3 regions of the Caenispirillum bisanense genome follow, and region 3 is predicted to be linked to each of the others. Evidence: predicted binding sites of a transcription regulator. Region 3 holds the regulator's gene; each other region holds the start of a gene.
What was found. The regulator LexA, encoded in region 3, represses DNA repair genes until DNA is damaged. The targets are predictions, from matches to a motif close to ATGTTCTANTTTGGTTC.

Region 1 (10,486 bases), on a different contig from region 3:
CCCGGTGCTTCCCCGACCGCGAGTTCGTGCGGTTCTGGAAAGGCGAGACCTGGACCTATGCCCACACCCTCGCCCGCGTGCGCGACCGCGCCGCCGCCCTGCGCCGCGCCGGGGTGCGCCAGGGCGACCATGTGCTGTGCTGGATGGGCAACGGGCCGGACCTGCTGACGGCGTGGTTCGCCATCAACCTGCTGGGCGCCGTCTACGTGCCGATCAACACCGGGGCGCGCGGCCGGCCGCTGGAACACATCCTGGATGATGCCGACGCCGCCACCCTGATCGCCCACCGCGCCCTGCTGCCGCGGCTGGCCGACCTGTCGCCGGGCAAGGTGACGACCATCCTGACCGTCGGCGACTCGGCCGACTCCCCTGCCGCCCCTGCCCTCGCCGGCGTCAGCATCGCGCCGCTGACGGACGTGGCGGCCACCGCCGACGACCTGGCGCTGGAGCGGCCGATCCAGCCGTGGGACGTGCAGGCGATCATGTACACCTCCGGCACCACCGGCCCGGCCAAGGGGGTGGTGTCGTCCTACGTCCAGCTCTACACCATGGGGCCGGACGCCATGGCGGCGGTGACGGAAGACGACTGCTGCATGATCTGCGGCCCCATCTTCCATTGCGGCAGCACGCTCTATGTCTACGCCGTGCTGGCCCATGGCGGCACCATGGCGATGGTGCCCGAATTCCGCACCGCCGATTTCTGGCCGGCGATCCGGGATACCGGGTCGACGGTGGTGCTGCTGTTGGGCGTCATGGCCAACTTCCTGCTGAAGGCGCCGCCCACCGACCAGGACCGCGACCACCCGCTGAAGAAGGCCTTCATCGTGCCCTTCGGCGAGGATGCCCCCGCCTTCCACCAACGATTCGGCGTCGACCTCCACACCGTCTACAACATGACGGAGATCGCAAGCCCCCTCACCGCCGGCCCCGGCATCAGCGAAGCGGGCCTCGCCGGCACGCCGCGCCCATGCTTCGAGCTGCGGGTGGTCGACGCCAACGACCAGGAGGTGCCGACCGGCCAGGTGGGCGAGCTGATCATCCGCTCGTCGCGGCCGTGGGCGCTATGCAGCGGCTACTACAAGCAGCCGGAGGCGACGCTGAAAGCCATGCGCAACGGCTGGTTCCACACCGGCGACGCCTTCCGCAAGGACGACCAGGGGCGGTTCTTCTTCGTCGACCGCATGAAGGACGTGATCCGCCGGCGCGGCGAGAACATCTCGTCCTTCGAGCTGGAGACGGAGATCTGCGCCCACCCAAAGGTGCGCGAAGCCATGGCCCTGGCGGTGCCGAGCGCGGTTACCGAGGACGACGTGCTGGCGGTGGTGACGCCGGTGGAGGGCGAGACGCTCGACCCGGCGGACCTGATCGCCTTCCTGGCGCCGCGCCTGCCCCACTTCATGGTGCCGCGCTACGTGCGGGTGGTGGACGACCTGCCGAAAACCGCCAGCGGCAAGCTGCAGAAGCACGTCCTGCGCACCCAGGGCCTCACCCCCGACACCTGGGACCGCGAGGCGGCCGGCGTGCGCCTCGCCCGCGAAAAACTGTCCTGACCACGAGAAGACAACCGGCGGCGGATCGCTCCGCCGCCGGCTCTGCCCGCTGTGTCGGGGTTACCCCGCCGCCAGCCCGTTCATGATGGTGTCGACGATCTTTTCCGCCAGGATCAGGCGGTCGTCGTGGGTTTCGCCGCTGCGCGGGCGGTACCAGATGCAGATCCAGTTCAGCGCCCCGAGCGCCGCCTTGATGGCGACCGACACGTCGTTGGTGCGGATGGAGCCGTCCTCCACCCCCTCGTAGGCCACCGACTTGAACAGCGCCTCGAAGTCGTTGCGGATGGTCATCAGCTCGTCCAGCACCCGGCGCTGGGCCGGGGTGGTGGCCGCCATGCGGTGCATGTGGACGCCCTGCACCACCACCGTCTCGAACGGCAGGTTCTCCATCATCGCCAGGGCATGGCGCAGGAACATGGCGCGCAGCCGCGCCGCGCCCGGCTCCGGCCCGCGCGCCACCGGCCGCACCGCGTCGAAATTGCGGCGCATGCCCTCGCGGTGGACGTCGAAGAACAGGTCGGTCTTGGAGCGGTAGTAGTGATACACCCGCCCCTTGGTCGCCCCCAGGCGCCGCGCCACGTCGTCGATGCTGGTGGCGTGGAAGCCCTGCTCCATGAAGCATTCGGCGGCCGCCTGCAGAAGCTCCGCATTGCCGCTCTTGTCGCTGCGCGGCGCTTCGCGGAGCGTCGTTTTCACCATCTTGTCCGTCCCGTTCCAGATCCCACGCTGCCTGCCGGCGGTGTGCCCCGCCGTTGCCGCCGGGCCACCCGCCCCACCGCGGTGGGCACACATACCATTACATCGCGCGCCAGCCCATTCCCAGCCGCCACGCTCCGGCGCCGCCCTGCCCCGGCCACAGGCCCCTGGACAAGTCGTGACGGCGTGACATACTACTTAGTATGTTCTTCGGCGCCTTGGCAAGCTCAACCGCCCTGGCCGCCACCGCTCAAGTCCGGGAGAGAGAGACGGATGCCGCCTGCCATCACCATTGCCGACCTGGCCCGCCGCAAGGGCGCCGAGATCGGCGTGTCCCGCTGGTTCCTGCTCGATCAGCCGACGGTGAATGCCTTCGCCGACCTGACCGAGGACCACCAGTTTATCCACGTCGATCCGGCCCGCGCCGCCGCCGACAGCCCCTTCGGCGGCACCATCGCCCACGGCTTCCTCACCCTGTCCATGCTGACCGCCATGAGCCTCGACATACTGCCGGGTATCGAGGGCGCCGCCGTCAGCATCAACTACGGCTTCGACCGCATCCGCTTCCTGACCCCGGTGCCGGTGGGCAGCCGGGTGCGCGGGCGCTTCACCCTGACCGACCTGGTGGACAAGGGGCGCAACCAGCACCTCGCCACCTATGCCGTCAGCGTCGAAGCGGAAGGCCTCGCCCGCCCCGCCCTGGCCGCCGACTGGCTGATCCTGACCGTGCTCAAGTAAGGAGTTTCCGCATGTCCCTGAGATTCGACGGCCGCGTCGCCATCGTCACCGGCGCCGGCACCGGCCTTGGCCGCAGCCACGCCCTGGCCCTGGCCGCCCGCGGCGCCCGCGTGGTCATCGCCGACATGGCGGGCGCCGACGCGGTGGCCGAGGAAATCACCGCCGCCGGCGGCGAGGCCATGGCCGCCCGCCTGGACGTCACCGACGCCGCCGCCGTGGATGCCACCGTCGCCCGCGTCATGGAGTCGTGGGGCCGCATCGACATCCTCATCAACAACGCCGGCATCCTGCGCGACAAGACCTTCGTGAAGATGTCGCTGGAGGACTTCCGCGCCGTCGTCGACGTCCACCTGATGGGCGCCGCCACCTGCACCAAGGCGGTATGGGCGATCATGCGGGAGCAGCAGTACGGCCGCATCCTGATGACCACCTCCACCTCCGGCGTCTACGGCAACTTCGGCCAGTCCAACTACGGCGCCGCCAAGGCCGGTCAGGTCGGGCTGATGAACGTGCTGCACCTGGAAGGGGCGAAGTACGGCATCCACGTCAACGCCCTGGCGCCCACGGCCGCCACCCGCATGACCCAGGACCTGTTCGACGCCGAGGCGCTGGCGGCCCTGAAGCCCGAATACGCCACCCCCGCCGCCCTGTTCCTGGTGTCGGAGGACGCCCCCAGCCGCACCGTCATCCTGGCCGGCGCCGGCACCTATGCCCGCCTCGCCATCGTCGAGTCCGAGGGCGTGTTCCTGCCCGAAGGCGAGCGCACGCCGGAAGCGGTCGCCGCCGCCTTCGACCGCATCGCCGACATGGCCGCGCCGACCGAGTTCGGGTCGGGGCCGGAGCATGTGGAACGCATCCTCTCCCGCGCCGGCGCCGCCCGCCGCGCGGCGCAGTGACCGGCGGGGAGGCACGGCCGTGAGAGAAGCCGTCATCGTCGCCACCGCCCGCACGCCCATCGGCAAGGCCTATCGCGGCGCCTTCAACGACCTGGAGGCGCCGGCGCTCGGCGGCCACGCCATCCGCCACGCCCTGGAGCGGGCGCAGGTCGCCCCTGCCGAGGTGGACGACGTCATCCTGGGGGCCGCCCTGCAGCAGGGCACCACCCACATGAACATCGCCCGCCAGAGCGCCCTGCGCGCCGGCCTGCCGACCTCCGTCGCCGCCATGAGCGTCGACCGCCAGTGCGCCTCCGGCCTCATGGCCATCGCCATCGCCGCCCGCCAGATCATCGCCGACGGCATGACGGTGGTGGTCGGCGGCGGCCTCGAGTCGGTGTCGCTGGTGCAGACGGAGCGCATGAACACCCACCGCTGGCGCGACCCGTGGCTGGTGCAGCACCGGCCGGACATCTTCATCTCCATGGTGGAAACGGCGGAGATCGTCTCCCGCCGCTACGGCGTCAGCCGCGAGGCGCAGGACGCCTACGCCGTGCAGTCCCAGGCCCGCACCGCCGAGGCCCAGGCCGCCGGCCGCTTCGATGCCGAGATCGTGCCGCTGACCGCCACCATGGCGGTGGTCGACCGCGAAACCGGCGCAGTCACCCGCCGCGAGGTCACCCTGACCCGGGACGAAGGCAACCGCCCCGGCACCACCCTGGACAGCCTCGCGAAGCTGGCGCCGGTGTTCCGCGACGGCCAGCAGGTGGCGGAGGGCGCCTTCGTCACCGCCGGCAATGCCTCGCAGCTGTCCGACGGCGCCTCGGCCTGCGTGGTGATGGAGCGGCGGGAGGCGGAACGGCGCGGCCTGGCGCCGCTCGGCGTCTATCGCGGCATGGCGGTGGCCGGCTGCGATCCCGACGAAATGGGCATCGGCCCGGTCGCCGCCGTGCCCAAGCTGCTGGCCGCCCACGGCCTGCGGGTGGACGACATCGGCCTGTGGGAACTGAACGAGGCCTTCGCCGCCCAGGTCATCCCCTGCCGCGACCGCCTGGGCATCCCCGACGAGCGGCTGAACGTCAACGGCGGCGCCATCGCCATCGGCCATCCCTACGGCATGTCGGGCGCCCGCATGGTCGGCCACGCGCTGATCGAGGGCCGGCGGCGGGGCGTGACACACGTCGTCGTCACCATGTGCGTCGGCGGCGGCATGGGCGCGGCCGGGCTGTTTGAAGTCGCCTGAGCGGAGGACTCCCCACCATGACCACCCTCACCTTTGAAACCACCCCGCGCCTGCTGTGCGAAACCGGCGGCATCCGTCACCTCGGCCGCCTGTGCGCCGAGCTGGGCGCCCGCCGGGTGCTGCTGGTCACCGATCCGGGGCTGGTGAAGGCCGGGCTGCTGGCGGGGGCGGAAGCCTCCCTGGCCGAGGCCGGCCTTGCCTGCGTCCGGTTCAGCGAGGTGGAGGCCGACCCGCCGGAAGCCTCCGTCGAGGCCGCCGTCGCCATGGCGCGGGGCGAGGCCATTGATGCCGTCGTCGGCCTCGGCGGCGGCAGTTCCATGGATACGGCGAAGCTGGTCGCCCTGCTGTGCGGCACCGACCAGCGGCTAGCCGACATCTACGGCATCGGCCTCGCCAGGGGGCCGCGCCTGCCGCTGATCCAGGTGCCGACCACCGCCGGCACCGGGTCGGAGGTGACGCCCATCTCCATCGTCACCACGCCGACGCAGGAGAAGAAGGGCGTCGTCAGCCCGCTGCTCTACCCCGACATCGCCCTGCTGGACGCCGGCCTGACCCTCGGCCTGCCGCCGGCGGTGACGGCGGCGACCGGCATCGACGCCATGGTCCACGCCATTGAGGCCTATACCAGCCGCCACAAGAAGAACCCCATCTCCGACGCCCTGGCGCTGAAGGGGCTGGCCCTGCTGGCCGCCAACATCGACCGGGTGATCGCCGACGGCGGCGACATCGAGGCGCGGTCGGCCATGCTGCTCGGCTCCTGCCTTGCCGGCATGGCCTTCGCCAATGCGCCGGTGGCGGCGGTGCATGCGCTCGCCTATCCCCTGGGCGGCCATTTCCACGTGCCGCACGGCCTCAGCAACGCCCTGGTGCTGGCGCCGGTGCTGGCCTACAACCGGCCGGAGGCGGAGGCGCTCTATGCCGAGCTGGCGGCGGTGGTCTGCCCGCAGCAGGCCGGCAGCGGCGGCAGCGGCGCCGCCTGCGACGCCTTCATCGCGGCGATGACCGCCATGGTCCGCCGCATGCCCTTCGCCCAGACCCTGCGCGAGGTGGGCATCGGCGAGGACGCCCTGCCCCTGCTGGCCACCGACGCCATGAAGATCGAGCGTCTTCTGGTCAACAATCCGCGCGCCATGACCTACGATGCCGCCCTGGACATCTATCGTTCCATTCTCTGACCGCCCGGAAGGAAGCCCGCCATGAGCCGCAAGACCGAAGACCGCTCGGCCTACCCGCATTTCCTCACCATTCCGACGCGCTGGATGGACAACGACGTCTACGGGCACGTCAACAACGTGGTCTATTACAGCTACTTCGACACGGTGGTGAACCGCTACCTGATCGACGCCGGGGTGCTGGAGATCGAGACCAGCCCGGTCATCGGCCTGGTCATCGAGACCAGCTGCAACTACTTCGCTCCCATCACCTTCCCTGACCGGGTGGAAGCCGGGCTGCGGGTGGCGAAGCTCGGCAACAGCAGCGTGCGGTATGAAGTCGGCCTGTTCCGCGGCGACGACCCGACGCCGGCGGCGGCGGGGCACTTCATCCACGTCTACGTCGACCGCGAAAGCCGCCGCCCGGTGCCCCTGCCCGCCCCCATGCGCGAGGCCCTGGCCCGCATCACGGTGACCGCCGACGCCCTGTAAACGGCGGCGGAGGGGCGCCCGCCGCCCCTCCCCGACTCTCTCCCGCCTCTCAACCCGCCCCTCGGCCGCCCCGACGGAGGCTTGACTCCGGCCCCGCCGTTCTGCGAACATTTGCAGAACAAAGATGGAGCTGCCGGTGTCTTCCCCTGCCGAACTCTCTCGCCTGCGCGCCCGTATCGTCGCCCTGGAAGGGGTGGGTGCCGACGCCGTGCCCGGCGCCGTGGCGCTCGGCCTGCCGGAGCTGGATGCCGCCCTGCCATGGGGCGGGCTGGCGCTCGGCTGCCTGCACGAGGTCACGGTGGCCGGCTCCGGTTCCGGCCCCGGCTCCGGTCCCGCCGACGGGGCCGCCACCGCCTTTTCCGCCGTGCTGCTGGGCCGGCTGGCCGCCGGGGCGGGCAAGCCGGCGCTGTGGATCAGCCGTGGCGACATGCCCTATGCCCCCGGCCTCGCCGCCCTCGGCCTCAGCCCGGAGCGGCTGGTGATGGTGCAGCCCCACCGCGCCGCCCAGTGCCTGTGGGTGCTGGAGGAAGGTTTACGCTGTCGCGCCCTGGCCGGGGTGCTGGCGGAGGTGCGGGACGTGGACCTCACCGCCGCGCGGCGGCTGCAACTGGCGGCCAGGGCCTCGGGCGTGCCGGCCGTGCTGCTCAACCACGGCCCGAGCGGGGGAACGGCGGTGACCCGCTGGGGGGTGGAAAGCAGCCCCAGCCGCGGCGATCCCGCCCTGGGGGTGGGCCGCTGGTGCTGGCATGTGGAACTGCTGCGCTGCCGGGGGCGCGGCGTCGATGACCAGGGGAGGGTTGCCGCCTGGGAGGTGGAGTGGGATGAACAAGCGCGTGGTCTCCGTCTGGCTGCCCCTGCTGCCGATCGAGCGATTGCGCCGGGCCGGCTCCGCGCCGCCGGCTGACCAGCCCTTCGCCACCGCCACCGCCGGCCCCGTCCGTCGCATCGCGGCGGTGAGCGAAGCCGCTCGCCGCGCCGGCATCAGGCCGGGCATGAGCGTCGCCGACGCCCTGGCGGTGCGGCCGGGCCTCGCCCTCGCCGCCGACGACGAGGCTGCCGACCGGGCGCTGCTCGACCGGCTGGCCGACTGGTGCAGCCGCTACACCCCCTGGGCGGCGGCCGATCCCTGGCCCCACGGCTTCGGCCTGTGGCTGGACGTCAGTGGCTGCGCCCATCTGTTCGGCGGCGAGGAAGCGCTGCTGCGGCACCTGGGCGGACGCCTGCGTCGCGGCGGCCTCTCCGCCCGCGCCGCCGTGGCCGATACCCCCGGCGCCGCCTGGGCCTGGGCGCCCGGCGGCAGCGGCTCCCCCTGCCTGCCGCCGCGGGGCCAGCGCGACGCCCTGGCGCCCCTGCCCATGGCCGCCCTGCGCCTGGAGCCGGCGACCGTCGCCACCCTGCACGGCCTCGGGCTGCGCTGCGTCGGCGATCTCTACGGCGTTCCCCGCGCCGGGCTGGCCGCCCGCTTCGGACGCGGCGTGGCGCAGCGGCTTGATCAGGCGCTGGGCCACGAGACCGAACCCATCTCGCCCCGCCGGCCGCCGCCCGACCATGGCGTCCACGCCGCCTTCGCCGAACCCATTGCCCGCCCCGAGGACATCGCCGAGGCGGTGCGCCGCCTGCTGGAGCGCCTGAGCGGGCAGCTGGAGGCCGACGGCCTCGGCCTGCGCCGGCTGGAGGTCACGGCCTTCCGCGTCGATGCCACCTGGCGCGCCATCGCCATCGGCACCAGCCGGCCGGTGCGCGCCCCCGCCCACCTGCTCCGCCTGCTGGCGGAAGACCTGCCCGCCCTCGACCCCGGCTTCGGCATCGAGGCGATGCGCCTGGCCGCCCTGGAGGTGGCGCCGCTGCCGCCCGAGCAGACGGGCCTGGGCGCCGGCACCGCCCGCTCCGACGACTTCGCCCGGCTGCTCGACAGCCTGGGCAACCGCCTGGGCTTCGACCGCATCATGCGGCTGGCGCCGCAGCAGAGCCATGTGCCGGAACGGGCCGTCGTGCCGCTGCCGCCGGCGGCGCCGATGCCCGCCCTGGCGTGGCCGCAGCGCCGCCGGCCGGTGCGGCTGTTCAGCAGGCCGGAGCCGGTGGAGGCCATGGCGCCGGTTCCCGACTCGCCCCCGGTCATGTTCCGCTGGCGCAACCGCACCCACCGGGTGGTGCGCGCCGACGCCGCCGAACGCATCGCCGACGAATGGTGGCGGCGCACGGCGCCGGAACGGGACTACTACGTGGTGGAGGACGACAGCGGCCGCCGCTTCTGGCTGTTCCGCGAGGGCCTCTATGGCGCCGACCCGCCGCCGCGCTGGTATCTGCACGGGGTGTTCCCATGACCGCCCCCCTGCCCTATGCCGAGCTTCAGGTCACCAGCAACTACAGCTTCCTGCGCGGCGCCTCCGACCCCCGCGACATGGTGGTGGCCGCCAAGGCGCTGGGGCTGGCCGCCCTCGCCATCACCGACCGCAACACCCTGTCCGGGGTGGTGCGGGCGCATGGCGCGGCCAGGCAGCTGGGCCTGCGGCTGGTGGTGGGGGCGCGCCTCGACCTCACCGACGGCGCCAGCCTGCTGTGCTACCCCACCGACGTCGCCGCCTATTCCCGTCTGACCCGCCTGCTGACCCTGGGCAAGCGGCGGGCGCCCAAGGGGGAATGCCACCTCGCCCGCGCCGACGTGGCGGCCCATGCCGAGGGGCAGATCCTGATCGCCCTGCCGCCGGAAACGCCGGACGCCGACTTTGCCGCCCAGTTGCGGGAGTGGGCGGCCCTGTGCCCGCGCCGCGTCTTCCTGGCCGCCCACTGGCTGTTCCGCGGCGATGAGCGGCGGCGGCTGGCGATGCTCGCCGACCTCGCCCGCGACACCGGCGCGCCCCTGGTGGTGACCAACGACGTCCACTACCACATCCCCGAACGGCGCATCCTGCAGGACGTGGTGACCTGCATCCGCGAGGGCTGCACCCTGGCCGAGGCCGGCTGGCGGCTGGCCGCCAACGCCGAACGCCACCTGAAGCCGGCGGAGGAAATGGCGCGGCTGTTCCGCGACCACCCCGACGCCGTCGCCCGCAGCGTCGAGATCGCCCGGCGCTGCCGGTTCTCCCTGGACGAGTTGCGCTACGACTACCCGACGGAGGACGCCGACCCGCAAACCCGGCTGGAACGCCTGACCTGGGAGGGCGCGGCCAGGCGCTATCCCGCCGGCGTGCCGGACAAGGTGCGCGACGCGCTGGTGGAGGAACTGGCCCTCATCGCGCGCAAGAACTACGCCCCCTATTTCCTGACCGTCCACGACATCGTCCGCTTCGCCGACAGCCGCGGTATCCTCAGCCAGGGGCGCGGCTCGGCGGCCAATTCGGCGGTGTGTTTCTGCCTCTACATCACCCATGTGGACCCGGACAAATTCCAGCTGCTGTTCGCCCGCTTCATCTCCGACGCCCGCGACGAGCCGCCCGACATCGACGTGGACTTCGAGCACGAGCGCCGCGAGGAGGTGATCCAGTACATCTACGACCACTACGGCCGCGACCATGCCGGGCTTGCCGCCACCGTCATCCATTACCGCGCCCGCTCGGCCATCCGCGATGTCGGCAAGGTGCTGGGCCTGTCGGAGGACACGGTCGCGGCGCTGGCCCGCACCACCTGGGGCTGGAGCAGCGACCCGATCAACCCCGACCATGTCCGCCAGGCCGGCCTTTGCCCCGACGACCCCACCCTGGCCTTGGCGATGTCCCTGGCCGGCGAGCTGACCGGCTTCCC
Region 2 (10,486 bases), on a different contig from region 3:
GCCGCCCGTCGGGCAGCAGCAGGGCCACCGAGGCATCACGGCCGAGCGGCTGTTCCGCCAGCCAGTCGCGGATGCGGCTGACATCCACCACCGCCATGCCATAGCCCTGGAACGCCCGCCCGTCGTCCCAGCGGGCGCGGCTGAGCAGCAGCGTGTCCCCCAGCCCGACCGCCTCCCCCGGCGTCACCACCAGGTCGCGCCAGGCATCCCGGTGCAGGGCCAGCAACTCCTCCCGCAGCGAGGCCGGCAGCAGCGGCATGCGCCGGCTGGCGGCCACCGGCTCGCCCAGGTGGTCGAACACGCTCACCGCCCGCAGCCCCGGCATCAGTGTCGCCGTCAGGTCCAGTTCGGCGGTCACCGCCTGCGGGCGGCCTTCGTGCAGGAACAGGACCCGGTTAGCATCCACCGCTGCCTTGTCGCCCAGCAGCGCCAGCCCGGCCGCCTCGCTGGCGATCTGCCGCGCCAGGTGGTCGGCCGCCGCCGTGGCCAGGGCAAGGGCGGTCTGGCGCTCGCGATCCAGCACCATGGCCCCGGCCGCCATCAGCGCCACCACCAGCACCAGCGCAAGCCCCACCGCCACCCGGACAAGGCGGCGCGACGCCCGCCGCGAGTAGGTGATGGGGCCCGGCGACACCGGGCTACTCCAGGGCCGCGGCCACCGCCGCCACCAGGTCGGGATCAAGGCCGAGGGCGCCGACCATGGCGTCCTGACCGGCCAGCAGCGCCTCGCGGGTGGCGGCCAGCGCTTCCGCCGGCGGTTCGACGACCGTCACCCGGTTGGCCGCCAGGATCTTCAGCGCCGCCGCCTGGTCGGCCGCCGCCATGGTGCGCGCCTCCAGCACCAGCGCCTCCCACTCCGCCGTCATGGCCCCGCGCACGTCGGACGGCAGGCGCGTCCACAGCCGGCGCGAGACGATGGGAACGTACTGCGGGAAATACTGACGGTCGAGGTAGGCGCCGTCGATGCCGACGCTCCACAGGCTGGCGCTGACCACCGTCGCCGCCGTGGTCAGGGCGCCGTCCACCGCCCCGTCGGCCAGTGCCCGCGGCAGGTCCGGCCACGGGATGATGCGGCTTTCCGCGCCCAGCGCCCGGATGCGCAGCGCATTGCCCTCGCCGCCCGCGACGCGGATGCGCAGGCCGTCGAAATCCGCCGCCGAGGCGATCTGCCTGTTGCGGGTGAACACATGGGCCGGGCCGAGGTCGATCCAGCGGCCGAGCACATGGACGTCCATGGCCGCCTCCAGCCGGCGGGCGATGGCCTGCCCCACCGGCCCGTCGCGCAGGGCGTGGTTGGCGGCATCGTCGCGGCCGTAGAACATGGGCAGCAGGAAGATGGCGAAGTTGGGCTCGTAGCGGTCCAGGTGCCACAGGCCCGGCGCCGCCATGTCGACCCGCCCGGCGGCCACCGCTTCGGTGACGTCGCGGTCGTTGAACAGCTCCGCCCGGTCGTGCACTTCCACCCGCAGCCGGCCGTCCAGGCGAGCCGTCAGGCGCTCGGCGAACAGCCGCAGCACACGGGTCTGGACGTGTTCCGGGGTGTTTTCGGTGCTGAGGATCAGGGTGGGAGCCGGTACCGCCGGCCCGGCCGCCGCCGCGGGAGCAGGAGCGCCGCCCGCCGCCAGCGCCAGCACCATGGTTGCCACGCCGGCCAGCCGCCGCAGATGCCGCATCACCCTCTCCCCACCCGGACCACACTGCCGGCCAGGGTACGCCTTTTGGATGAGGCCGGCAACCGGGCGCCGAAAGGAAACAGGCGGCCCCACCGGCGGGGGCCGCCTGTCCTCGACGGATCAGAACGGAATTTCGTCATCAAGGTCGGAGGGCGACGGCGCATCCCAGCCGGAGCCCTGGCCGCCGCCGGAGCGGCCACCACCGCCGCCGCCCCGGCCGCCACCACCCTGGCCGCCGCCGCTGCCGCCGCCATAGCCGCCGCCGGACCCGCCGCCGTCGCCACCGCCGCCGCCGCCACCGCCGTAGCCGCCCTGGTCATAGCCGCCCTGGTCGTAGCCGCCGCCCTGGTCGTAACCGCCAGCGGCGCCGCCGCGGCCACCGCCACCGCCGCCCTGGCCGCTGCCGCCGAGCAGGGTCAGCTCGCCCTTGAAGGGCTGCAGCACCACTTCGGTCGAATAGCGGTCCTGGCCGTTCTGGTCCTGCCACTTGCGGGTCTGCAGCTGGCCTTCGATGTAGACCGACGACCCCTTGCGCAGGTAGCGCTCGGCGATGTCGGCCAGCGGCGGCGAGAAGATCACCACCCGGTGCCACTCGGTGCGCTCGCGCTTCTCGCCCGACTGGCGGTCCTTCCAGGTCTCCGAGGTCGCGATGTTGAGGTTCACGATCTTGTTGCCGTTCTGCATGGTCCGCACTTCGGGGTCGCGGCCCAGGTTGCCGACCAGGATGACCTTGTTGACGCTGCCTGCCATGGGGAAAACTCTCTGTGTGTGTCCGTCTTGGCCGGGGACTTTAACGCCTTCCCGCCGCCGGTGAAAGATGAATGGAAAAGGGCCCGGCGGTGTTGCCGCCGGGCCCTCCTCTCGTCCGATCGCTGTCAGCAGCGGATCAGTTGGAGGCCAGCTCCTTGTAGGTGCCGTTCTCCCACTTGTAGAACACGTAACCCGGCGAGGTCACGTCGCCCTTGTCGTCGAAGCCGAAGGTGCCGAGCACGGTGTCGAACTCGCCGTCGTTGAGGGCGGCGGTGACCTTTTCGAAGTCGGCGGAACCGGCCTTCTCGGCAGCAATCGCCCACGCCTGGATGGCGCCGTAGGTGTAGAGGGTGTAACCCTCGGGCTTGTAGCCGATGGCTTCGAAGGCCTCGACCACCGGCTTGGCGGTCGGGTTCTTGGCCGGGTCGGGCGAGAAGGTCATGAGGGTGCCGGCACCGGCTTCACCGGTGATCGACCAGAACTCGTCGGACACCAGGGCGTCGCCGGAGATCAGCTGGGTGTTCATGCCCTGCTCGCGCATCTGGCGCACGATCAGGCCGGCTTCGGTGTGATAGCCGCCGTAGTACAGAACTTCGACGCCGGCCTGCTTCAGCTTGGTCACCAGGGCCGAGTAGTCCTTTTCACCCGGGGTGACGGTTTCCGTCACGGTCGGGGTGATGCCCAGCGCCGCCAGCGCCTTCTGGGTCTCGTCCGCCAGGCCCTTGGAGTACGACTGCTTGTCGTGGACGATGGCGATCTTCTTGTCCTTGAAGTTGTTGGCGATGAACTCGCCGGCCACCAGGCCCTGCTGGTCGTCGCGGCCGCAGGTGCGGAACACACCCTTGAAGCCCTGCTCGGTCAGCTGCGGGTTGGTCGAGGCCGGGGAGATCTGGACGATGCCTTCCTCGTTGTAGACCGCCGAGGCGGGGATCGACGAGCCCGAGCAGAAGTGGCCGGCGACCAGCTTCACGCCCTTGTTGACGAACTGGTTGGCGACGGCCACGGCCTGCTTCGGATCGCAGGCGTCGTCGCCGATTTCCAGCACAAGCTTCTCACCCAGGACGCCGCCCTTGGCATTGATGTCCTTGACCGCCATTTCGGCGCCCATCTTCATCTGCTCGCCGAAGGTGGCGTAGGGGCCGGTCATCGGGCCGGCGGTGGCGATCACGATCTCGGCGTGGGCGCCGGTCGCGGCCAGGAGCGCGACGGCGCTGGCGGCGGCGGCGAGAGTGATCTTGAACTTCGACATGCTTGCTCTCCCTGGTTCGCAAGTGGGATCCCTGTTGTGACCCGCCGGCATTGATCCCGCCGGCCGGCGGGGTACCCTTATGGCGTATTACCCGCTTGTTTTATCGAGACATTATGGCGGGTATTTGGCCGCCCCTGTCAATCGGCAAAAGCCGGTCCGGCAGGGGCGGCCGGTACGCATCCTCCCGTGTCGACGCGCCCTACTTGGTGCGCCAGCCGAGCAGGCCGGCGCGGTCGTAGAGCCACGGGTACTGCGCCACCATCTTGCGCGCCTGGGTGGCCCGGTAGGCCAGCAGGCCGATGGCGATCAGGATGGCGGTGTCGATGATGAAGCCCGTGACCGACAGCAGGTCGCCGCCGAACAGGGCATACTGGAAGAACCGTTCCGCCACGCCGAGCAGGATGGTGTAGGGCACCACCTGCCACTGCGGCCGCCAGGTGGCGGCGATGGCGTTGCCGGTCATGTAGGCCAGCCAGCCGCCGACCACGCAGGTGAACAGCAGGAAGGCCAGCGGGTCCGATCCGAGGATGCTTTCCATCAGTGCCCCCCTTCCAGATAGGCGGCGCGGATTTCCGGGTTGGCGAGCAGCTCGCGCCCGGAGCCCGACATGGTGATGCGGCCGTTGACCATGACATAGGCGCGGTGGGCCAGCTTGAGCGCGTGGAACGCGTTCTGCTCCACCAGGAACACCGTCATGCCCTGGGTCTGGTTGATCTCCTTGATGGCCTCGAAGATCTGCTTCACCACCAGCGGCGCGATGCCGAGCGACGGCTCATCCAGCAGCAGCAGCTTCGGCCGGCTCATCAGCGCCCGGCCGATGGCGAGCATCTGCTGCTCGCCGCCCGACAGGGTGCCGCCGCGCTGGCCCTTGCGTTCCTCCAGGCGGGGGAACAGGTCGTAGACCCGGCGCAGATCCTTCTCGAAATGGGCCGGATCGGCGCGCAGGGCGCCCATCTGGAGGTTTTCGTAGACGGTCATGCGCGGGAAGATCCGCCGCCCTTCCGGCGACTGGGCGATGCCCAGTTCCACCAGCTTGTGGGTGGGGATGCGGGTGATGTCCTGCCCCTGGAAGATCACCTGCCCCTTGCTCGCCTGCGGGCTGCCGCAGACGGTCATCAGCAGGGTGGTCTTGCCGGCGCCGTTGGAGCCGATGAGGGTGACGATCTCGCCCTCGTTGACCTCCACATCCACGCCCTTCAGGGCATGGATCTGGCCGTAGTAGGTGTGTACGCCTGATACGCTGAGCATCTCAGCCCTGCCCTCCCCGCTCGTCATGACCCGTGCCGTGTGCCGGCATCTGGAGGTCGGCGGCGACCTCCTTGGGCAGGTCGTCCTCTTCGTCCTCGCCGAGATAGGCGCGGATCACCGCCGGGTCATTCCTGACCTCCACCGGCGAGCCGTCGGCGATCTTGCGGCCGTGGTCGAGCACCACGACGTGGTCGGAGATCTGCATGACCACGCTCATGTCGTGCTCGATGAGCAGGATGCCGATGCCCTCGGAATCCCGGATGCCGAGCAGAAGGTCGTTCAGCTCCAGCGATTCCTTGGGGTTGAGGCCGGCGGCCGGCTCGTCCAGGCACAGCAGGACGGGGCGGGTGCACATGGCGCGGCAGATTTCCAGACGGCGCTGGTCGCCGTAGGGCAGGCTGCCGGCTTCCCAGTCGGCGCGCTCGTACAGGCTGACCTTGTTCAGCCAGTACTTGGCAAGCTCCAGGGCCTCCTTCTCCGCCTGCCGGTAGGACGGCAGGTTGAGAAGGCCGCCGATGGTCCACATGGACGCCTTCATCAGGCGGTTGTGCTGGGCCACCATCAGGTTTTCCAGCACCGACATCTGCGGGAACAGACGGATGTTCTGGAAGGTACGGGCCACATCCGCCTTCTGCGTGATGCGGAACCCGTCCATGCGCTCCAGCAGGAAGTCGCCCTTCTCGGGGTGGTTCAGCTTCAGCCGGCCGACGGTCGGCTTGTAGAACCCGGTCAGGCAGTTGAACACCGTGGTCTTGCCGGCGCCGTTGGGGCCGATGAGGGCCGTGATCTCCCGCTGGTAGGCCTGGAACGACAGGTCGTCGATGGCCACCAGACCGCCGAACCGCATGGTGAGATGCTCGACGTCGAGCAGAATGGTCTTGTCGCTCATGATTGGCGCGCCCCTCACTTCGCCTGGACCGAGGCGGCGGCAAGCTCCGCCTCCTGCGCCTTCACCGCCTGGGCCTCGATGCCCGTCCGCGGCACGTAGCCGGGCGGGTGGAGGCGGACGGTGGGGTCGCGATGCGACAGCAGGCCGCGCGGACGCCACACCATGATCAGCACCATGGCAAGGCCGAACAGCAGCATGCGGTATTCCGCGAACCCGCGCAGCCATTCCGGCACGATCACCAGGACGAAGGCGGCGATGACGACGCCCATCTGGCTGCCCATGCCGCCCAGCACCACGATGGCGAGGATGATGGCGGACTCGATGAAGGTGAAGCTTTCCGGGCTGATGAAGCCCTGGCGGGTGGCGAAGAAGGCGCCCGCGAAACCGCCGAACATGGCGCCGATGGCGAAGGCCGACAGCTTGGTGTTGGTCGGGTTCATGCCGAGCGAGCGGCAGGCGATTTCATCCTCGCGCAGGGCTTCCCAGCCGCGGCCGACGGGCAGCTTGCGCACCCGCTGGGTAAAGGCGTTGGTGATCAGCGCCAGGATGAGGATGAGGAAATACAGGAAGACGATGCGGTGCATGCTCGAAAAATCGAGCCCGAACAGCTGGTGGAAGGACGTGACGTCCTCCGCCGGCGAGCGCTCGAACGGGAAGCCGAAGAAGCTCGGCCGTTCGATGCTGCCGATGCCGTCAGGACCGCGCGTCACCGGGTACCAGTTGATGAGGATGACGCGGATGATCTCGCCGAAGCCGAGCGTCACGATGGCCAGGTAGTCGCCGCGCAGGCGCAGCACCGGGAAGCCGAGGATGACGCCGAAGCTGGCGGCGAAGATGCCGGCCAGCGGCAGGCAGACCCAGAACGACAGGCCGAAGTGGGTCGACAGCAGGGCGTAGGAATAGGCCCCCACCGCATAGAACGCCACATAGCCGAGGTCGAGCAGGCCGGCCAGACCGACCACGATGTTGAGGCCCCAGCCGAGCATCACGTAGATCAGCAGCGTCGTGGCGATGTCGATCACGTAACGGTCGGCAAAGGGCAGGAACGGCAACGCGAAGGCGAAGATGACGCCGGCAAGGCCGATCCACACGTTAAGGCGGTGGAACTTCTCGCCGGCTGCCTTCAGGCGCGAGGAGGTGCGGGCGGCGGCGCCGCTCTTGGTGCGGATCTGGCCGCGCCAGCGTAGCACGGTCAGCACCATGCGGCCGAGGAACACCAGGCCGACGGCCCAGAAGAACAGTTCCCAGCGGGTCAGCAGGACCAGGTTCGGCCCGTCGTTGTTGGCCTGCAGGCCGAGGAAAGGCAGCGCCAGAATGGCGGCGACGCCGGCGGTTATGGCCGATTCCTTCAGTGCCGCGACCACGTCATACGGGCCTACGGACTTGGCGGCGGCCGCCGCCGAGGGGGAGGCAATGTCGCTCGCCATGGATCAGACCTTCTCGATCTCGGGTTTGCCGAGCAGGCCCGTGGGACGGAATATCAGCACCAGAACCAGGATGCCGAAGGTCGCCACGTCCTTGTACTCGATGGTGAAGTAGGCCGACCAGAAGGCCTCGATGAGACCGATCAGAAGGCCGCCCAGCATGGCGCCCGGCAGGGAGCCGATGCCGCCCAGCACCGCCGCCGTGAACGCCTTCATGCCGGCCAGGAAGCCGATGTAGAAGTCGATCACGCCGTACTGCAGGGTCACCATCAGGCCGGCCACCGCGGCCAGCACGGCACCCATGACGAAGGTGAGCGAGATGGTCCGGTCGACGTTGACGCCGATCAGGCCCGCCATCTTGCGGTCCTGCTCGCAGGCGCGCTGCTGCCGACCCATGGAGGTCTGCGTAATGACGTAGGTGAAGGCGACCATCAGGCCGATGGTCAGCACCCAGATGAACATCTGCAGGAACGACAGCTGCACCGTGAAGCCGTCCGGCCCCGTGTAGAGGGTGAAACCGCCCGAGATGATGGGCTGCAGCGGCTTGACGCGCGCGCCCTGGGTGATCTGGATGTAGTTCTGCAGCGCGATCGACATGCCGATCGCGGAAATCAGCGGCGCCAGGCGGAACGATCCGCGCAGCGGCCGATAGGCGATGCGCTCCACGGTCCAGCCGTAGGCCGCCGTGAACACCATGCCGACCACCAGCATGACAAGAAGCGCGAAGGGCACGCTGTCGATGCCGACGGTGCCGAGCACCAGGAAGGTGATGACCGACAGGAACGCGCCGATCATGTAGATCTCGCCGTGCGCGAAGTTGATCATGCCGATGATGCCATAGACCATGGTGTAGCCAATGGCGATCAGGCCATAGATCGACCCCAGCGTAACGCCGTTGATGAGCTGTTGGAGGAAGTAGGCCACCCTGCTGTTCCCCATGTTTAAATTTTTTTCAAGTCCCAGTTGCACGGTGGGACTAGCAAGGTCGGAAGCGTAATGGACCCAAACGGCCTGTCAAGAAGCTGCACCAACGCCCGTCATGAAATTTCCTTCTTGGATCATGACCTTTGAAAGGGTGTTTCGCGGAACAGACGTTTCGGCGAAACGGCATTGCGCGGACCATTTGTTGCACCGGCGAAGCAGCGATCCGGCCTGCTCGTCTGCGCGTAATGGCATCTGGTCAGCGGGCGCGAGTTGATCTATCTGTTCCGGGTTGGTTCCGAACCTGCAACCGGACCGACCCGCCTGCGCTCTCGCTTTTCCCGGAGTCTCCATGTCGCAGCAGTTCATCCGCGTCAGCGGCGCCCGCGAGCACAACCTGAAAAACATCGACGTCGCCCTGCCCCGCGACAAACTGGTGGTGATCACGGGCCTGTCGGGCTCCGGCAAGTCGTCGCTCGCCTTCGACACCATCTACGCCGAGGGACAGCGCCGCTATGTGGAGAGCCTGTCGGCCTATGCCCGCCAGTTCCTCGAACTGATGCAGAAGCCGGACGTCGAATCCATCGAAGGTCTGTCGCCCGCCATCTCCATCGAGCAGAAGACCACCTCGCGCAACCCGCGCTCCACGGTCGGGACGGTGACGGAGATCTACGACTACATGCGCCTTCTGTGGGCGCGCGTGGGCGTGCCGCACAGCCCGGCCACCGGCCTGCCTATCGAGAGCCAGACGGTCAGCCAGATGGTAGACCGCATCATGGAAATGGGCGACGGCACCCGCCTCTACCTGCTGGCCCCCATCGTGCGCGGCCGCAAGGGCGAGTACCGCAAGGAACTGCGCGAGCTGCAGGCCAAGGGCTTCCAGCGCGTCAAGGTCGACGGCGAGCTGTACGAGATCGACGAGGTGCCCGCCCTCAACAAGAAGGTGAAGCACGACATCGAGGTGGTGGTCGACCGCGTGGTGGTGAAGGAAGGGATCGAGAGCCGGCTGGCCGAATCCCTGGAAACCGCCCTCGACCTCACCGACGGCCTCGCCTTCGCCGAGGATGCCGGCAGCGGCGAGCGCACCACCTTCTCGGCCAAGTTCGCCTGCCCGGTCTCCGGCTTCACCATCGACGAGATCGAGCCGCGGCTGTTCTCCTTCAACAACCCCTTCGGCGCCTGCCCCACCTGCGATGGCCTGGGCGTGAAGATGTACTTCGACCCCATGCTGGTGGTGCCGGACGAGCGCCGGACCCTGCGCCAGGGCGCCGTGGCGCCGTGGGCCAGCACCGGCCAGGTGTCGCCCTACTACCAGCAGGCGCTGGAAAGCGTCGCCGCCCACTTCGGCTGCGACATGGACACGCCGTGGAAGGATCTGCCGGCGGACTTGCAGCGGGTGATCCTCGACGGCTCCGGCAGCACGCCGATCCGCATGAGCTACCGCGATGGCAACCGCGCCTTCACCACCGAGCGGCCGTTCGAGGGCGTCATCCCCAACGTCACCCGCCGCTACCGCGAGACCGAGTCGCAACATGTGCGCGACGAGTTCGACAAGTACCGCGCCTCCGCCCCCTGCGAGGCCTGCAACGGCAAGCGCCTGAAGCCCGAGGCGCTGGCGGTGAGGATCGCCGGCAAGGACATCTCCGAAGTCACCGACCTGTCCATCTCCGACGCCGGGGCGTGGTTCAGCGGCCTGGAAGCGCAGCTGAAGCTCAAGGACCGCGAGATCGCCAGCCGCATCCTGCGCGAGATCAACGAACGGCTGATGTTCCTCAACAACGTCGGGCTGGAATACCTGACCCTGTCGCGCACCTCCGGCACCCTGTCGGGCGGCGAGAGCCAGCGCATCCGGCTGGCATCGCAGATCGGCTCGGGCCTCACCGGTGTGCTCTATGTGCTCGACGAGCCCTCCATCGGCCTGCACCAGCGCGACAACGACCGCCTGCTGGCGACGCTGAAGCGGCTGCGCGACATCGGCAACACCGTGATCGTGGTGGAGCACGACGAGGACGCCATCCGCTGCGCCGACTATCTGGTCGACATGGGCCCCGGCGCCGGCCGCCACGGCGGCACGGTGGTGGCCGAGGGCACGCCCGACGAGGTGATGGCCAACGAGGCCTCGCTGACCGGCCAGTACCTCACCGGCCGCAAGTTCGTGCCGGTGCCGGCGGAACGGCGCAAGGGCAACGGCAAGGTGCTGAGCGTCGTCGGGGCGCGGGCCAACAACCTGCAGAACGTCACCGTCGACTTCCCGCTCGGCACCTTCACCTGCGTCACTGGCGTGTCGGGCGGCGGCAAGTCGTCGCTGGTGATCGAGACGCTGTACAAGGCG
Region 3 (10,486 bases):
AACACCGAGAAGCTGGAAAGCTTCAAGGCCGAGCTGGGGCGTCTGAAGATCGAGCTGCTGCCGCCCGACATCAACCGGTCGGAGGTGCTGTTCGCGGTGGAGAAGGGCGCGGTGCGCTATGCCCTGGCCGCCATCAAGAACGTCGGCGCCCAGGCCATGGAGGTGATCGTCGAGGAACGCCGCCGCAACGGCCCGTTCAAGGATCTGGCCGACTTCGCCCGCCGCCTGGACACCAAGGCGGTGAACAAGCGGCTGCTGGAAAACCTGGTGCGGGCCGGGGCGCTGGACTGCCTCAACCGCAACCGCGGCCAGACCTTCGCCGCCATCGAGACCATCATGCGCCACGCCCAGGCGGCGGCCGAGGAACGGGCGTCGAGCCAGGTGAGCCTGTTCGGCGGTGGAGCGCAGGGAGCGCCGCCGCTGGTGCTGCCCAAGGTGCCCGACTGGACCTCCATGGAAAAGCTGGAGAACGAACTGGGCGCCATCGGCTTCTACCTGTCGGCGCACCCGCTCGACACCTTCGACCGCACGCTGAAGCGCCTGTCGGTGGTGAAGTCGTCGGACCTGGTGACCTACCTCAAGAACGGCGGCGCCAACCCGGTGAAGATGGCCGGCTCGGTCGGCGGCCGGAAGGAGCGGGTGGGCAAGAACGGCAGCCGCTATGCCTTCGTCACCCTGTCCGACGCCGGCGGCACCTTCGAGGCCATGTTCTTCTCCGAGGTGCTGAAGGCCTCGCGCGAGCTGCTGGAAAGCGGCAAGCCGGTGCTGGTGACCATGGACGCGCGCCTCGACGGCGAACAGGTGCGCCTGGGCGCCAAGGCGGTGGAAGACCTGGAGGAAGTGGCAGCGCGCTCCGCCAAGAAGATCATGGTCCACCTCGTCGACCCCGAGCCGGTGGAGCGCCTGAAGCAGATCATCAGCCGCGACGGCCCCGGCAACGGCCGCATCGTCCTGGTGGCGGAACTGGACGACCATTCGGTGGAGGTGGAGTTCAATCGCACCTTCCAGCTCTCCGCCCAAACCATCGGCGCGCTGCGCAACACCCCCGGCGTGCTGGACGTGGTGGAGGTGTGATCCGGGGGCGGCGGTGGCGGTGGGTTTTTTGAACCACCAAGACACCAAGCCTTCCCGCTGCGCGGGAATGAGTGTGAGGGAGGCTCGCCTCCCTCACACTCCCTCCACGAGTAGATCGGCGCGCGGCCCGTCCGTCAGCACGGCCTCTTTGCCTTCGTGTCTTGGTGGTTCAACATCGCGCCGGCGGCACCTCAGCAAGGCACCAAGGCACCAAGCCTTCCCGCTTCGCGGGAATGATTGTGAGGGAGGCGAGCCTCCCTCACGCTCCCTCCGGGAGTTGATCAGCGCGTGGCCTCGCCGTCAGCACGACCTCTTGGTGCCTTTGTGCCTTCGTGGTTCAAAAGCCCCCTGGCGGCACCTCAGCAAGGCACCAAGACACCAAGCCTTCCCGCTGCGCGTGAATGATTGTGAGGGAGGCGAGCCTCCCTCACGCTCCCTCCACGAGCGGATCAGCGCGCGGCCCGGCCGTCAGCACAGCCTCTTGGTGCCTTTGTGCCTTGGTGGTTAAAAAGCCCCCGAGGCCCAACGCACCGCGGCACCGTCAGCACAACCTCTTGGCGTACTTGGTGTCTTGGTGGCCCAAACCCCCGCCCGAACAAGAAAACGGCGCAGGAGCCTTAGCCCCTGCGCCGTCGTCGTCACATCAGCAGATCCGTGGTCGATCAGCGGCTGCTCATCGGCACGAAGTCGCGCTTCGTGTGGCCGGTGTACAGCTGGCGCGGACGGCCGATCTTCTGGTGCGGGTCCTCGATCATCTCGTTCCACTGGGCGATCCAGCCGGTGGTGCGGGCGAGGGCGAACAGGCAGGTGAACATGCTCACCGGAATGCCCATGGCGCGGAAGATGATGCCCGAGTAGAAGTCGACGTTCGGGTACAGCTTCTTCTCGACGAAGTATTCGTCTTCGAGCGCGATCTTCTCCAGCTCCATGGCGATTTCGAGAAGCGGCTCGTCCTTCACGCCCAGCACCTCAAGCACTTCATGGCAGGTCTTGGCCATGATCTTGGCGCGCGGGTCGTAGTTCTTGTAGACGCGGTGACCGAAGCCCATCAGGCGGAACGGATCGTTCTTGTCCTTGGCGCGCTTCACGAACTCGGGGATGTTCTTCTTGTCGCCGATCTCGGTCAGCATCTTCAGCACGGCTTCGTTGGCGCCGCCATGGGCCGGCCCCCACAGCGAGGCGATGCCGGCGGCGATGCAGGCGAACGGGTTGGCGCCCGACGAACCGGCCAGACGGACGGTGGAGGTCGAGGCGTTCTGCTCGTGGTCGGCGTGCAGGATCAGGATGCGGTCCATGGCGCGCGACAGGACCGGGTTCTCGACCCAGTCATCGCACGGCGTGGCGAACATCAGGCGCAGGAAATCAGCGGCATAGCGCAGGTCGTTCTTCGGGTACATGAACGGCTGGCCGACCGAGTACTTGTACGCCCAGGCCGCGATGGTCGGCATCTTGGCGATCAGGCGGTAGCTGGCCACCATGCGGTGGTGCGGGTCGTTGATGTCCAGCGAGTCGTGGTAGAACGCCGACAGGGCGCCGACGACGCCGCACATGACGGCCATCGGGTGGGCGTCGCGGCGGAAGCCGGAGTAGAACTTGGTCAGCTGCTCATGCACCATGGTGTGGTGCGTGATGTCGAACTCGAACTTGGTCTTCTGCTGCTCGTTCGGCAGTTCGCCCTTCAGCAGCAGGTAGGCGACTTCCATGAAATCGCAGTTCTCGGCGAGGTCTTCGATGGCATAGCCGCGGTGCAGCAGGATGCCGTTGTCGCCGTCGATGTAGGTGATCTTCGATTCGCACGAACCGGTGGAGGTGAAGCCCGGGTCGTAGGTGAACATGCCGGTGTCGGCATAGAACTTGCGAATGTCGACGACATCCGGCCCGGTGGAACCTCCCATGATCGGGAAGTCAAAGGTCTTCCCGTTCTTGTTGTCCGTTACCGTGACCGTGTTTTTCTTGCCGGCATCAGTCATCTTGTTCTCCGTTCGAAGATTTTCCCTGAAACTTTCGGGCTGTCACCGTTTTTGACGGCCTTTTTTCTTTACTGTGCGTCTTGGTCCACGGCATCGCGGATGCGGGCCAGGGAAGCGTCGCGCCCCAGGATCTCCATCACTTCGAAGATCGGCGGCGAGACGGTGGAGCCGGACAGCGCGGCTCGCAGCGGCTGGGCGACCTTGCCGAGCTTGACGCCGGCGGCCTCGGCGGCCTGACGGGCGTGCTCTTCCAGGGCGGCGGTCGTCCACTCCAGCGTTTCGAGGGCCGGCAGCATGGCGCGCAGCATGGCGCGCCCGCCGTCGGCCAGGATCTTGGCGGCCTTCTCGTCCACCGGCAGCGGCCGCGCGCGGAACAGGAAGGCGGCGCCGTCGGCCATTTCTACCAGGGTCTTGGCGCGCGGCTTGAGGTCCTTCATGGCCCGCCGCAGCATGCCGCGGGCCGCCTCGTCCAGCGTCAGGCCGTGGTTTTCCGCCAGGAACTCGGCCACCAGGGCGGTCAGGCGGTCGTCGTCCGCCTCGCGGATGTAGTGGCCGTTGAGGTTGTGCAGCTTGTCCATGTCCATGCGCGACGGCGAGCGGCCGACGTCGACGATGTCGAACCACTCGACGGCCTTGTCGGTCGGAATGATCTCGTCGTCGCCGTGGCCCCAGCCGAGGCGCAGCAGGTAGTTGCGCATGGCTTCGGGCAGGATGCCCATGTCGCGGTAGGCTTCGACCCCCAGCGCCCCATGGCGCTTGGACAGCTTGGCGCCGTCGGAGCCGTGGATGAGCGGGATGTGGGCGAACTGCGGCGCCTGCCAGCCCATGGCCTGGTACAGCTGGTACTGGCGGAAGGTGTTGGTCAGGTGGTCGTCGCCGCGGATGATGTGGGTGATGCCCATGTCGTGGTCGTCGACCACCACCGACAGCATGTAGGTGGGCGTGCCGTCGGCACGCAGCAGCACCATGTCGTCCAGCTGGCTGTTGGCGACGTGAACCTCGCCCTGCACCATGTCGGGGATGACGGTGGACCCGTCCTGCGGCATCTTCAGGCGGATGACGCCCGGCACGCCGGCCGGCGCCTCGGCCGGGTCGCGGTCGCGCCAGCGGCCGTCATAGCGGATCGGCTGACCGGCGGCGCGCTGCGCGGCGCGCATCTCGTCCAGTTCCTCCGGCGAGGCATAGCAGTAGTAGGCCTTGCCCTCGGCCAGCAGCTGGCGGGCGACTTCGGCATGGCGGGGCGCGCGGGCGAACTGGTGCACCGGCTCCTCGTCCCAATCCAGCCCCAGCCACTCCAGGCCCTGGAAGATCTTGGCGGTGGCATCGTCGGTGGAGCGGGCGCGGTCGGTGTCTTCGATGCGCAGCAGGAACTTGCCGCCGGTGTGGCGGGCATACAGCCAGTTGAACAGCGCGGTGCGCGCGCCGCCGATGTGCAGGTACCCCGTGGGGGACGGGGCGAATCGCGTTACGACCGTCATGAACTCGCTTCTGGCCTATTCTTTAGAGTTGGCGGATCCGACCCGCACCGCCGGGGGAAGCGGACGGTTTCTGTCAGGCGCGCGTCCTTGTATCATACTCCGTGCGCGCTTGCAGCATGAGGAATCTGGTGGAGGCGACGGAGTATCTTCCGCTGCGGCCGGACGGGGCCGCCTCAGCCCTTCCAGATAAACGGAAAATCCGCGATCTGGCAACGCCTTGGCGTGCCTTTTTGCCATCTCCGCTGAACGATCTGGCGGCCGATCGCGAGCGCTGGGTGCTGTGGCTGCCGGTGGCCTTCGGAAGCGGCGTGGGGGGTTATTTCGCCCTCTTTCATGAGCCACCCGCATGGGTGGGATTTGCGGCACTGATCTTAACACTGGCCGCCGTCGCCGCAGCATGGCGCCGGGCACCCGCGGCGGTGGCGCTGCTGCTCGGCCTGGTGGCGGTGACGGGGGGATTCGCGGCGGCACAACTGCGCAGCCATCTGGTGGCGGCGCCGGTGCTGTCGCAGCAGCTGGGGCCGGTCGCGGTGACTGGCACCGTGCGGCTGGTGGAGGACAAGGGCAACGGCCTGCGGCTGACGGTCGCGCCGGTGTCGGTGGAGCGTCTGTCGCCGGCGCGGCTGCCGGCCACGGTGCGGGTGACCCTGCGCGGCGCCGGGCCGGTGCCGGAGGCGGGCGAAACGGTGCGGCTGCGGGCGGTGCTGATGCCGCCGCCGGCCCCCAGCGCGCCGGGCGGCTTCAACTTCCCGCGGCAGGCGTGGTTCGACCGGCTGGGGGCGGTGGGGTACACGGTCGCACCGGCGGAGATTCTGGCCCCGGCCGAAGGCGGCGACGTGGCGGCGGCGGTGCAGCGCCTGCGGGCGGCGGTGGCGGCGCGGCTGGGGGCCGCCATTCCCGGCCCGGAGGGAGACATCGCCGCCGCCCTGGTCACCGGCGCCCGCGCCGCCATCCCCGAGGCGACCCTGCAGGCCTACCGCGACTCCGGTCTGGCGCACCTGCTGTCCATCTCCGGCCTGCACATGACCCTGGCGGCCGGGCTGGTGTTCGTCGGCGTGCGGGCGCTGCTGGCCATGGTACCGGCAGTGGCGCTGCGCTGGGACGTGAAGAAGCTGACCGCGGCCGGCGCGCTGCTGGCGGCGGCGTTCTATGTGGTGCTGTCCGGCGCGGCGGTGCCGAGCCAGCGCGCCTTCATCATGACCGCCATCGTGCTGACGGCGGTGCTGGTGGACCGCACTGCCATCTCGCTGCGCACCCTGGCGTGGGCGGCCCTGGCCGTGCTGCTGACCCAGCCGGAGGTGCTGGTCGGGCCGAGCTTCCAGATGTCCTTCGCCGCCGTCACGGCGCTGGTGGCCGGGTACGAGCTGCTGGCGCCGCGCCTGTCGGCGTGGCGCAGTCGCGGCCGGGCAGGGCGGCGCTGGCTGCGCACGGCGGCGGTCTACGTCGACGGGCTGATGGCTTCGACGGTTCTCGCCTCGCTGGCGACGGCGCCGTTTGCCGCCTATCACTTCAACACCGTCGCGGTGCATTCCCTGGCCGCCAATCTGGCCGCCATGCCGGTGGTGAGCGCGGTGGTCATGCCGGCGGGGATCGTCGGCCTGCTCGCCATGCCGCTGGGGCTGGAGGGAGTGCCGCTGTGGGCGATGGGGCAGGGGCTGGCGGCGGTTTCCTGGGTGGCGGAGACGGTGGCCGCCTGGCCCGGCGCCACCCGGCAGGTGCCGCCGCTGCCCGCCTGGGGTCTGGCCGGAGTGGCCCTCGGCGGCCTGTGGCTGTGTCTGTGGCGGCGACCGTGGCGGCTGGCCGGACTGGTGGCGGCGGCGGTGGCCTTCTCCAGCGCCTGGTGGTGGCCGGGGCCGGACATCCTGGTGAACGACGAGGGATCGGTGATGGCGGTGCGCGGCCCGGGCGGCGGGCTGATCCTCTCCCCCGGCCGCTCCGACGGCTTTGCCCGCGACCTGTGGCAGGAACGGTTCGGCGCCCTCGACCCGGTGCCGTGGCCGAAGAGCGGCGGCGCCACCGGCCCGGCGGTGCCCTTCACCCTCGAAAGCCCGCCGCACCTGGCCTGCGATGCCGCCGGCTGCATCTACCGGGCGCGCGGCCTGGCCACCGCCCTGGTGCGCGACCCGGCGGCGCTGCCGGAGGATTGCTGGGCCGCCGACGTCATCGTCGCCAGCATCAGCGTCACCCGCTGGTGCGACCACGCCCTGGCGGTCATCGACCGCCGCGCCCTGTGGCGCCAGGGCGCCCATGCCATCTGGCTCGGGCCGCAGCCGCGGGTGGAGACGGTGGCGGCCAGCATGGGCGGCCGCCCGTGGTCACCCTTCCGCCACTATCGCGACGGCCTGCGAACGGAGGCCGCCGGAGACAGCGGTGCCGAGCGGCCTCAGTAGTGGCGCAGCAGGCCGACCAGCCGGCCCTGGATCTGCACCCGGTCGGGGCCGAAGACGCGGGTTTCGTACTTGGCGTTGGCCGGCTCCAGCGCGATGGAGGAGCCCTTGCGGCGCAGGCGCTTCAGCGTCGCTTCCTGGGCGTCCACCAGGGCGACGACGATGGCGCCGTTCTCGGCGGTCTCGCAGCGGCGGATGATGACCGTGTCGCCGTCCAGGATGCCGGCTTCGATCATGGAGTCCCCTTCCACCGTCAGGGCGTAATGCTCGCCGCCGGTGATCAGGCTGCCGGGCACCGGCACGGTGGTGGTGGTGTCGCGCAGCGCCTCGATGGGCGTGCCGGCGGCGATCTTGCCGTAGAGCGGCAGATCCACCGCTTCCGCCGTGGTGGTGGCGGTGCCGGGGAGCGGGGCGAAGTGGCCGCGGATGACGTTGGGCTGGAAGCCGCGCGGCTCCTCCGCCGTCGCCGCCGCCAGGGCCAGCTGCGGCGCCGCTGGCTGCGGGGCGGGGACGTCCAGGCCGGCGCGCGGGCCGCCGATGTTCTCCGGCAGGCGCAGCACTTCCAGCGCCCGGGCGCGGTGGGGCAGGCGGCGGATGAAGCCGCGTTCCTCAAGCCCGGTGATCAGCCGGTGGATGCCCGACTTCGACTTGAGGTCGAGGGCATCCTTCATCTCGTCGAAGCTGGGGGAGACGCCGGTGGCGCGCAGCCGTTTCTCGATGAACATCAAGAGTTCGTACTGCTTCCTCGTCAGCATGAGGCAAGACTCCCGGCTCAGGCGGCTGCAGAAAGGGACTGGGAACAAAGACGAAACGATCTTTGGTTGTTCTAGTTTGGTTCGTCCCCTGCCGTCAAGTGAAAAACCTGAAAATCCGCGCGACTCCGCAGCCCGGGCGGCCGCGGCAGGGCCATCAGGGCGCGGCCCAGTCGCCGGATTTGCCGCCGCTCTTGCTGACGAGTCGGATGTCGGTGATGCGCATGCCGCGATCGACCGCCTTGCACATGTCGTAGACCGTCAGGGCGGCGACGGAAACGGCGGTCAGCGCCTCCATCTCCACGCCGGTGCGGCCCTTGAGCTTGCAGGTGGCGGTGATGTCGATGCCGTCGCCGGCCAGCTCCAGGTCGACGGTCACCTTGGTCAGGGCCAGCGGGTGGCAGAGGGGGATGAGGTCGGGCGTGCGCTTGGCGCCCATGATGCCGGCCAGCTGCGCCACCGCCAGCACGTCGCCCTTCTTGACGCCGTGGTCGGCGATCAGCCGGGCGGTTTCCGGCTGCATCTCGATGCGGCCGCGGGCGACCGCCACGCGCTCCGTCTCCGCCTTGTCGGAGACGTCGACCATGACGGCATTGCCGGCGGCGTCGAAGTGGGTGAAGCCGCCCATGCTCACGCCTCGACCGGCTGCAGCAGGGCGCGGGTGGCGGCGGCGACGTCCGGCTGCTTCATCAGACTTTCGCCGATGAGGAAGCGGCGGGCGCCGGCAGCCACCATGCGGGCGAGGTCGCGGTTGGTCTTGAGGCCGCTCTCGGCCACCAGCACGCGGCCCTCGGGCACCATGGCGGCCAGCCGCTCGGTCACCGCGAGGTCGATGGTGAGGGTCTTGAGGTTGCGGTTGTTGACCCCTAGCAGCGGCGAGCGCAGCACCGTCAGCGCCCGCTCCATCTCCGCCTCGTCATGCACCTCGATCAGCACGTCGAGGCCGTGGCGGTCGGCGGCATCCTCCAGTTCGGCGGCCTGGGCGTCGGACAGCGCGGCCATGATGATGAGGATGCAGTCGGCGCCGATGGCGCGGGCCTCGGCCACCTGATAGGGGTCGATGAGGAAGTCCTTGCGCAGCACCGGCAGGCCGCAGGCATCGCGGGCGGCGGCGACGAAGCTGTCGGCGCCCTGGAAGTACTGCTCGTCGGTCAGCACCGACAGGCAGGAGGCGCCGCCGGCCTCGTAGGCGCGGGCAAGGGTGGCGGGATCGAAGTCCGGCCGGATCAGCCCGGCGGAGGGCGACGCCTTCTTGATCTCGCAGATGAGGGCGAGGCGGCCGGCGGCGACGCTGCCGTCGAGGGCGGCGGCAAAGGCGCCGGCCGGCGCCTGCTCGGCGGCCCGCGCCTCGACGGCGGCCAGCGGCGCCGCGGCGCGGCGGGCGGCGACCTCCTCGCGCTTGGTGGCAAGGATCTTCTGCAGCACGTCAGACACCGGCGGTCTCCGTTTCCGTCTGGGGTTCGCCGCGGGTGATGCGGATCATGTGGTCGAGGGTGGCGGCGGCCTTGCCTGTGTCAAGGGCGGCGGCGGCCTGGGCCACGCCGTCGCGCAGGGCGGCGGCGCGGTCGCTCACCACCAGCCCGGCAGCGGCGTTCAGCAGCACGATGTCGCGGTAGGCGCCGGGGCGGCCGGCCAGCACGTCGCGGATGGCGGCGGCGTTGGTTTCGGCATCGCCGCCCTTCAGGTCTTCCGGGGCGCAGCGGCGCAGGCCGGCATCTTCCGGCGTCACCTCGAAGCAGGTGACGCGGCCGTCCTTCAGCTCCGCCACGAAGGAGGCGCCGGTGGTGGTCAGTTCGTCGAGCCCGTCGGAGCCGTGCACCACCCAGGCCCGTTCGCTGCCGAGGCGGCCGAGCACCTGCGCCACCGGCTCCACCCAGCGGTGCGCGAAGACGCCGAGCACCTGCCGTTTCGCCTCCGCCGGATTGGCCAGCGGGCCGAGCAGGTTGAAGATGGTGCGGGTGCCAAGCTCGGTGCGCGTCGGGCCGACGTGGCGCATGGCGGAATGGTGGCGCGGCGCCATCATGAAGCCGATGCCGGCCTCGCGCATGGCCTGTTCCACCCGCTCGTGCGGCGCGTCCAGGTCAACGCCCAGCGCCTGCAGCACGTCGGCCGAGCCCGACTTGGAACTGGCGGCGCGGTTGCCGTGCTTGGCCACCGGCACGCCGCAGGCGGCGATGACGATGGCGGCGCAGGTGGAGATGTTGAAGGTGCCGCTGCTGTCGCCGCCGGTGCCGCAGGTATCAAGGGCGCCGGCCGGGGCCTCCATGCGGGCGGCCTTGGCGCGCATGATGCGGGCGGCGCCGGTGATTTCCTCCACCGTCTCGCCGCGCACCCGCAGCGCCATGAGGAAGGCGCCGATCTGGCTGGGCGTGGCGGCGCCGGACATGATCACCTCGAACGCCCGTTCGGCATCGGCCTCCGACAGGGCGGCGCCGGTGGCGACGGTGGCGATCACCTCCTTCATGAGGTCGCTGGACATCAGGCGGCCTTCCGCGACGGGGTGCCGCCGGCGGCCTCCAGGAAGTTGCGCAGCAGGCGGTGTCCGTGTTCGCTTTCAATGCTTTCCGGGTGGAACTGCACACCGTGGATCGGCAGATCGGCATGCTGCAGGCCCATGATGAGGCCGTCGTCGGTCCAGGCGGTCACGGTCAGGCAGGCGGGCAGGTCGTCGCGGCGCACCACCAGCGAATGGTAGCGGGTGGCCCGGAACGGGCTCGGCAGGCCGGCGAACACGCCGGCGGCGGTGTGGGTGATGTCGGAGACCTTGCCGTGCATGGGCTGCGGCGCCCGCACCACGGTGCCGCCGAAGGCCTGGCCGATGGCCT

Region 1: the regulator LexA is predicted to act here: its motif matches at 6,851-6,867, upstream of ABD056_RS03020 (ImuA family protein).
Region 2: the regulator LexA is predicted to act here: its motif matches at 8,437-8,453, upstream of uvrA (excinuclease ABC subunit UvrA).

The regions. Positions count from the first base shown of each region.
Region 1 is NZ_BAAAEP010000003.1:43,441-53,926, reverse strand. It holds gene ABD056_RS03055 (AMP-binding protein) at 1-1,550, shown strand, start outside; gene ABD056_RS03050 (TetR/AcrR family transcriptional regulator) at 1,611-2,249, opposite strand; gene ABD056_RS03045 (MaoC family dehydratase) at 2,520-2,984, shown strand; gene ABD056_RS03040 (SDR family NAD(P)-dependent oxidoreductase) at 2,996-3,880, shown strand; gene ABD056_RS03035 (acetyl-CoA C-acyltransferase) at 3,900-5,102, shown strand; gene ABD056_RS03030 (iron-containing alcohol dehydrogenase) at 5,120-6,277, shown strand; gene ABD056_RS03025 (acyl-CoA thioesterase) at 6,299-6,745, shown strand; gene ABD056_RS03020 (ImuA family protein) at 6,870-7,649, shown strand; gene ABD056_RS03015 (Y-family DNA polymerase) at 7,567-9,069, shown strand; gene ABD056_RS03010 (error-prone DNA polymerase) at 9,066-10,486, shown strand, end outside.
Region 2 is NZ_BAAAEP010000001.1:176,530-187,015, reverse strand. It holds gene ABD056_RS00880 (sensor histidine kinase) at 1-634, opposite strand, end outside; gene dctP (TRAP transporter substrate-binding protein DctP) at 639-1,673, opposite strand; gene ssb (single-stranded DNA-binding protein) at 1,794-2,423, opposite strand; gene ABD056_RS00865 (branched-chain amino acid ABC transporter substrate-binding protein) at 2,560-3,672, opposite strand; gene ABD056_RS00860 (DUF6867 family protein) at 3,872-4,210, opposite strand; gene ABD056_RS00855 (ABC transporter ATP-binding protein) at 4,210-4,920, opposite strand; gene ABD056_RS00850 (ABC transporter ATP-binding protein) at 4,922-5,809, opposite strand; gene livM (high-affinity branched-chain amino acid ABC transporter permease LivM) at 5,824-7,236, opposite strand; gene ABD056_RS00840 (ABC transporter permease subunit) at 7,240-8,157, opposite strand; gene uvrA (excinuclease ABC subunit UvrA) at 8,507-10,486, shown strand, end outside.
Region 3 is NZ_BAAAEP010000002.1:51,371-61,856, forward strand. It holds gene dnaE (DNA polymerase III subunit alpha) at 1-1,074, shown strand, start outside; gene gltA (citrate synthase) at 1,737-3,044, opposite strand; gene gltX (glutamate--tRNA ligase) at 3,113-4,522, opposite strand; gene ABD056_RS01880 (ComEC/Rec2 family competence protein) at 4,873-6,912, shown strand; gene lexA (transcriptional repressor LexA) at 6,906-7,664, opposite strand; gene moaC (cyclic pyranopterin monophosphate synthase MoaC) at 7,819-8,289, opposite strand; gene trpC (indole-3-glycerol phosphate synthase TrpC) at 8,292-9,095, opposite strand; gene trpD (anthranilate phosphoribosyltransferase) at 9,088-10,140, opposite strand; gene ABD056_RS01905 (anthranilate synthase component II) at 10,140-10,486, opposite strand, start outside.